Regions from separate parts of the Variovorax sp. GW821-FHT09D05 genome, predicted to be linked through region 1. Evidence: riboswitches for the same ligand, from Rfam matches in the RefSeq annotation. Region 1 holds a riboswitch; the other holds the start of a gene.

Region 1 (3,396 bases):
TGTCGCTCGAACGGCCGCAGGAGGCCATCGACGCCGTGCGCAACACGCTGGTCGGCCTGGCCGATGCCGGTAGCGACGGCATCCGCCGCACCGGCGACCTGGGCGCCGACGTGCTGGTGCGCCACATCATCGGGCTGGACCCGACGCGGCGCGGCATCGCCATTGCCGATGTGGCCGAGGCCGGCATGCGGCTGACCTTCTGCCGCCGCAACGCGCAGGCCGCGCGGGCCGACCTGATGCGCATCTGCGCGGAAATCCGCGAGGAGCTGGAGCCCGAGGAGCAGACGCTCGCCACCGCGCGCGCCGTGGCGGCGGGCGAGGCCGAGGCGGCGCCGCATCCGGCACGGCGCATCGCAGGGGCGGTGTACGTGAGCTGTTCGGGGCGCGGCGGGCCGCACTTCGGCGCGCCGGGCGCTGAGTTGCAGATCGTGCGGCACGCGCTGGGCGACGTGCCGCTGGTCGGGTTCTTCGCTGCGGGCGAGATTGCCCGGCATCACCTGTATGGCTATACCGGGGTGCTGACGGTGTTTACCGCCAACGACTGAACGCGATCAGGCCGGCTGCAGCGCGCGCTGCGCGGGCGCAGGCATGCCGGTGAACGCGAAATCTACCTCAGGCGCCAGCCCGCTCACGATCCGCGCGATCGACTTGCCCGAGCCGCAGGCATGCGTCCAGCCGAGCGTGCCGTGGCCCGTGTTGAGGAACAGGTTTGGCAGCCTGGTCTTGCCGATCAGCGGCACGTTGCTCGGCGTGGCGGGGCGCAGGCCGGTCCAGAACTGGGCCTGCGTGGTGTCGCCGGCGCCGGGGAACAGCTCTTCGACGCGGCGCACGATGGCCTCGCAGCGCACGCGGTTCAGGTCGCGGTCATAGCCGTTGAGCTCGGCCGTGCCGGCGATGCGCAGGCGGTCGCCCGACTCCGAGGTGTAGCGCGAGAACACGAGCTTGAATTCGTCATCCGTCAGCGAGACCTGGTGGGCCTTCGACGCGTCCTTGACGGGCAGCGTCACCGAATAGCCTTTGGCCGGGTAGATCGGCAGGCGAATGCCCAGCGGGGCGGCATACAGCGGGCTCAATGAACCCATTGCCAGCACGAAGGCGTCGCCGCGGATGCGCTGGAAGCGGCCTTCGCTATCGGTGGCTTCGACGTGATCGATGCTGCCGCCGGCTTCGCGTAGCGCGGTCACGGTGTGGCTCATCAGGAACTTCACGCCCGCCGCGGTGGCCAGGCCCACCAGTTCGCGCGCGAAGCGGTTGGCGTCGCCGGACTCGTCCTCGGCCGTGTAGGTGGCGCCGGCCAGCTTCGGGCGGATGTGGGCGAGGGCGGGCTCGATCTTCACGGCTTCGTCGGCCGAGATGACCTGGCGCTCGCAGCCCAGGGCGCGCATCTGCTCGGCGGGCGCGAGGGCGCCGTCGAACTCTTTTTGCGTCGTATAGAAGTGCAGGATGCCCTGCGTGCGCTGGTCGTAGTTCAGGCCGGTGTCGCGGCGCAACTGTTGCAACATCGAGCGGCTGTATGTTCCGAGACGCACGATCTGCTCGATGTTGTGGCGGGTGCGCGCCGGCGTGCATTCGCGCAGGAACTGGAGGCCCCAGAGCCACTGGCGCATGTCGGCGCGGATGCGGAAGAGCAGCGGGGCGTCTTCCTTGCCCAGCCACTGCAGCAACTTGAGCGGCGCGCTCGGGTTGGCCCAGGGTTCGGCATGGCTGACGGAAATCTGCCCGCCATTGGCGAAGCTGGTTTCAGCGGCCGGGGTGGCCTGCCGGTCGATCACGGTCACTTCGTGGCCGAGTTGCTGGAGGTAGTAAGCCGAGGTCACGCCGAGCAGGCCGGCGCCAAGAACGATCACGCGCATTTCAAGTACCTTTGAGGTTGCAGCGCTTGAACGACGGGCGTGGTGTGCTATTGAATGAATAGCAAAGCAACCGGACGACCGTAGTCCAAGTTGCCGCTCCCCCTGTCCTCGGTACCTGAGAGATTCACTTGTTGCGTCTTTGCAACAAATTTGCTCCTTCGGTGCATCGCAGCCACTTGGGGTGACGATGGCTCTCCAGACGGCGTTTGATGTGATGCAGTATTCACCCCTTGCCGAAATCTCCAAGACTTCGTCGGGCCGACCTGAGCGTTTATGGGAGTTTGCGCCTTCGGTAGGGCCACCCAGGTGTGTGTGGCCCGCTCTCCTGCAATAGTGCGATTGTAAACACGGTGCTAAGAGAACGGTAGCGCCTTGCGTTTCAGCCCACAGCCCCAATGGGATAATCGCGCGTTAACGTTCGTTCATTGCGACAGGGCGATGAACTCCAACATTCAGGGGATTCCATGATCTTGGTTACCGGCGGCGCTGGCTTCATTGGCGCCAATTTCGTACTCGACTGGATCGCCAACGGCGACGAGTCGGTCGTGAACCTCGACAAGCTGACCTACGCAGGCAACCTCGAGACCCTCGCGTCGCTCAAGGGCAACCCGAAACACATCTTCGTGCAGGGCGACATCGGCGACAGCGCTTTGGTCGACCGCCTGCTGGCCGAACACAAGCCGCGTGCAGTCGTGAACTTCGCCGCCGAATCGCATGTGGACCGCTCCATCCACGGCCCCGAAGACTTCGTGCAGACCAACGTGCTGGGCACCTTCCGCCTGCTCGAATCCGTGCGCGGGCACTGGAGCGCGCTGCCGGCTGAGCAGAAGACGGCCTTCCGCTTCCTGCACGTGTCCACCGACGAGGTCTACGGCTCGCTGTCGAAGACCGACCCCGCCTTCACCGAAGAGAACAAGTACGAGCCCAACAGCCCCTACTCGGCCAGCAAGGCCGCCAGCGACCACCTCGTGCGCGCCTGGCACCACACCTACGGCCTGCCGGTGCTGACCACCAACTGCTCGAACAACTACGGCCCCTTCCACTTTCCCGAGAAGCTCATCCCGCTGATGATCGTCAACGCGCTGGCCGGCAAGAACCTGCCCGTGTACGGCGACGGCATGCAGGTGCGCGACTGGCTCTACGTGAAGGACCACTGCAGCGCCATCCGCCGCGTGCTCGAAGTCGGCAAGCTTGGCGAGACCTACAACGTGGGCGGCTGGAACGAGAAGCCCAACATCGAGATCGTCAACACCGTGTGTGCGCTGCTCGACGAGCTGCGCCCCAGGGCCGACGGCAAGCCCTACAAGGAACAGATCACCTACGTCACCGACCGTCCCGGCCACGACCGCCGCTATGCCATCGATGCGCGCAAGCTCGAGGCCGAGCTCGGCTGGAAGCCCGCCGAGACCTTCGACACCGGCATCCGCAAGACCGTCGAGTGGTATCTGGCCAATGGCGAGTGGGTGCGCAACGTGCAAAGCGGCGCCTACCGCGAGTGGGTGGAGAAGCAATACGACGCAGCACCTGCGAAGGCCGCGGCATG
Region 2 (3,396 bases), on a different contig from region 1:
ATGTTCACTGCCAGAATCGGGCGACGGGCCAAGGGCCGACAACCGACAAGGAGGGGACTGCGCCATGAATCGATTCCTGAGCTGCCTGCTGGGCGGCGCCTTGCTGGCTCCGGCTGCCTTCGGCGCCCCGCCCGCAACGCCCGCCGCGGCACCAGCCCCCGTATCGGCAGCAGCGCCGGCCGATCCCGCCTCCAGCATCCGCGAAGTCGAAGCCGCCGTGCGCGCCTGGGCCGCGGCCTGGTCAGCCCGGGACGTGGTGCGCTACCTGGCCGCCTATGCACCCGACTTCACGCCGCCCCGAGGCCAGGACCGCAAGGCCTGGGAGGCGGACCGCCGCGCGCGCATTACCGACAAGACGACCATCAGCGTGAGCATCGACAGCCTGGTCATCAGCGTCCAGGGGCAGGCGGCCAGCGCAAGCTTTCAACAGACCTACAGCGCCGACAAGCTGCGCGAGAAGAGCCGCAAGACGCTGGAATTGCAGCGCGTGGGCAACCAGTGGCTCATACGCAAGGAAAGCGCGGGCTGAAGGCCAGCCGCGATTGCCCCTGTAAGGCAAACGGTTCATGAAGATGTCACCACTTGCAACGATGCTGCAGCCCTCGATTCCCGAAAGCTGTGGCTGCCATGTTTCCCACCAAGACCGACAAGGCGCGCGACGAACTCCAGGGCGGACAGCGCACGCTCAGCCAGCGTGAGCGCGCCCTGCTGCTGATGGCCGATGGCCGGCGCTCGCTGACCGACTTCAGTCCGCTGTTCTCCAACCGGGTTGAAGCCGAACAGGCGATCCAGGCGCTGGTGCAGCGGGGCTACCTGCAGGCCCCACAAGCTGCTGCTGCGGCACCCGCGCCCGCACCGGCGGCCCCCGCCCGGCCCGCGCCTATCGCCGCCGCCGAGCCGATCCAGGTCGCCACCACCTCGGCCGACACCTTCGACGGCAAGCGCTCGCTGGCCACCACGCGCATGTTCCTGTTCGACATCTGCGAGCGCATGTTCGTGCGGCGCGACCCGAAGTTCGCGCTGCAGATGCGCGACGCCCTGCGCGAGGCCCGCGACCGCGAGGCGATGCTGACCATCGCCGCGCTGATGCTCACCGAGATCGAGAAAACCGCCGGGGTGGAGCGGGCCGAATCGCTGCGCGAGCGCATCGACAAGCTGCTGCCGCCGGCCGAAATCATCCACTGACGCCGAACCCCGGCCCCGCGCGATCCACTACACTCGCCAGGGTCAGGAGAGAGCCCCGCGTGCCGGGGCCGCCGAAGGCGCAGGGGTTTCCCGAACGCTCAGGCAAAAGGACTGACAAGGCGCCGGTGAACACCGGCGTTTCCTTGCTGGAGAGAGGCCGTTGCAGTGAAAACTGCCCATCGGCCCACCGAAGGAGCAAACCCCGATCGTGGGGCGAATCTCTCAGGTAAAGCGGACAGCAGGGGTGGCCCATGGCTTGCGTCATGGATTTCGTCTGCCCCTTTGGAGTGCCCCGTGGCTGCTTCTTCCGCCCCCGCTACCGAACTTCTCAAGACGCCGCTGCACGACCTCCACGTGGAGCTCGGTGCCCGCATGGTCCCCTTTGCCGGCTATTCGATGCCGGTGCAGTACCCCGCCGGCCTGATGGCCGAGCACAAGCACACGCGCGATGCGGCCGGCCTGTTCGACATTTCCCACATGGGCCAGCTGCGCCTCGTTGGGCCCGACGCAGCGGCCGCCTTCGAAACCCTGATGCCAGTCGACGTGATCGACCTGCCCGCCGGCAAGCAGCGCTACGGCCTGCTGCTGAACGACGAAGGCGGCATCCTCGATGACCTGATGTTCTTCAATGAAGGCAACGGCTCGATCTTCGTGATCGTCAACGGCGCCTGCAAGGTGGCCGACATCGCCCACATCCAGCAGAAGATCGGCAGCCGCTGCCAAGTGCAGCCCCTGCCCGACCACGCCCTGCTCGCGCTGCAGGGCCCGCAGGCCGCGGCCACGCTGGCGCGGCTGTCGCCCGGCATCGAGCGCTTCGTGTTCATGACGGGCGGTGCGGTGCAGATCGGCGGCATTGCCGCCTTCGTCACCCGCAGCGGCTACACCGGGGAAGACGGCTTCGAGATCTCGGTGGCCGCGAAGGATGCCGAGGCGCTGGCCCGCCTGCTGCTGGCCCAACCCGAGGTCAAGCCCATCGGCCTGGGCGCGCGCAATTCGCTGCGGCTCGAAGCCGGCCTGTGCCTCTACGGCAACGACATCGACACCACCACCACGCCGGTCGAGGCCTCGCTCAACTGGGCGATGCAGAAGGTGCGCCGCACAGGCGGCGCGCGCGAAGGCGGCTTTCCAGGCGCGACAAAGATCCTCGCGCAGCTTGCCGTCGCTACCGCAGGCGCTGCCGGCCACACCGACCACAACACGCTGAAGCGCAAGCGCGTGGGCCTCGTCGCCCTCGAACGCATTCCGGTGCGCGACGGCACGGTGCTGCAATCTTTCGAAGGCCACGACATCGGCATCGTCACCAGCGGCCTGCTCGGCCCGACGGCCGACCGCTGCATCGCGATGGGCTACGTGGCCACCGCTTTTGCCGAGCCGGGCACGCGCGTGCAGGCCATCGTGCGCGGCAAGCCGGTGCCGATGGAAGTCTCGACGATGCCTTTCGTGCCCACTCGCTACTACCGCGGCTGAGCCCGGTCGACCCGGCTAGGCTCTACACCCCGATTCATTTTTTCCACGAGGAGTTTTTCCATGAGCATCAAGTACACCAAGGACCACGAATGGGTGTCGGCCGAAGGCGACGCAGCCACCGTCGGCATCACCGTGCATGCGCAGGACGCGCTGGGCGACGTGGTGTTCGTCGACCTGCCCGAAGTCGGCAAGACCTTTGCGCAAGGCGAAGTTGCCGGCGTCGTCGAATCGGTCAAGGCCGCGGCCGACGTGTTCATGCCCGTGTCGGGCGAGATCACCGAAGTGAACGAGGCGCTGCGCGCCGACCCGTCGCTCGCCAACAGCGATCCGCTGGCCGCCGGCTGGTTCTTCAAGGTCAAGCTGAGCGAGCCCGCGCAGCTCGACGCCCTGCTGGACGCGGCCTCCTACGACAAGTTCGCCGCCGAATCCTGATCCGCTGAGTTTCTCAGCCACCTTCCTTCTTCTCCCCGAGCCCTCACCGCCATGCCGACGCCTGCCCTTCCCTCTTTGCAAGAACTAGAGAACGCCGAAGAATTCCTCGCCCGCCACATCGGCATCGATGCGGCGGACGAGGCGCGCATGCTGCCGGTGATCGGCTCAGAAACGCGCGCGGAGCTCATCGACGGCATCGTGCCCGCGGCCATCCGCCGCGCAAAGCCGATGCGCCTGCCCGCACCGGCCACCGAAGCCGATGCGCTGGCCGAGCTGAAGGTGATGGCGTCGAAGAACAAGGTGTTCAAGAAC

Evidence for each region. A riboswitch is a leader RNA that binds a small molecule or an ion and turns the genes downstream of it on or off. The one in region 1 is predicted to bind glycine.
Region 2: another riboswitch for glycine. It lies ahead of gcvT (glycine cleavage system aminomethyltransferase GcvT); the one in region 1 lies ahead of AC07O3_RS20055 (D-amino acid dehydrogenase).

The regions. Positions count from the first base shown of each region.
Region 1 covers NZ_JBWKOZ010000007.1:135,690-139,085, reverse strand. The annotation lists gene AC07O3_RS20060 (FIST signal transduction protein) at 1-545, shown strand, start outside; gene AC07O3_RS20055 (D-amino acid dehydrogenase) at 552-1,853, opposite strand; glycine riboswitch at 1,946-2,062, opposite strand; glycine riboswitch at 2,095-2,191, opposite strand; gene rfbB (dTDP-glucose 4,6-dehydratase) at 2,318-3,396, shown strand, end outside; gene rfbD (dTDP-4-dehydrorhamnose reductase) at 3,394-3,396, shown strand, end outside.
Region 2 covers NZ_JBWKOZ010000003.1:680,201-683,596, forward strand. The annotation lists gene AC07O3_RS11185 (L,D-transpeptidase Cds6 family protein) at 65-529, shown strand; gene AC07O3_RS11190 (hypothetical protein) at 628-1,185, shown strand; glycine riboswitch at 1,219-1,309, shown strand; glycine riboswitch at 1,322-1,434, shown strand; gene gcvT (glycine cleavage system aminomethyltransferase GcvT) at 1,480-2,652, shown strand; gene gcvH (glycine cleavage system protein GcvH) at 2,713-3,084, shown strand; gene gcvP (aminomethyl-transferring glycine dehydrogenase) at 3,136-3,396, shown strand, end outside.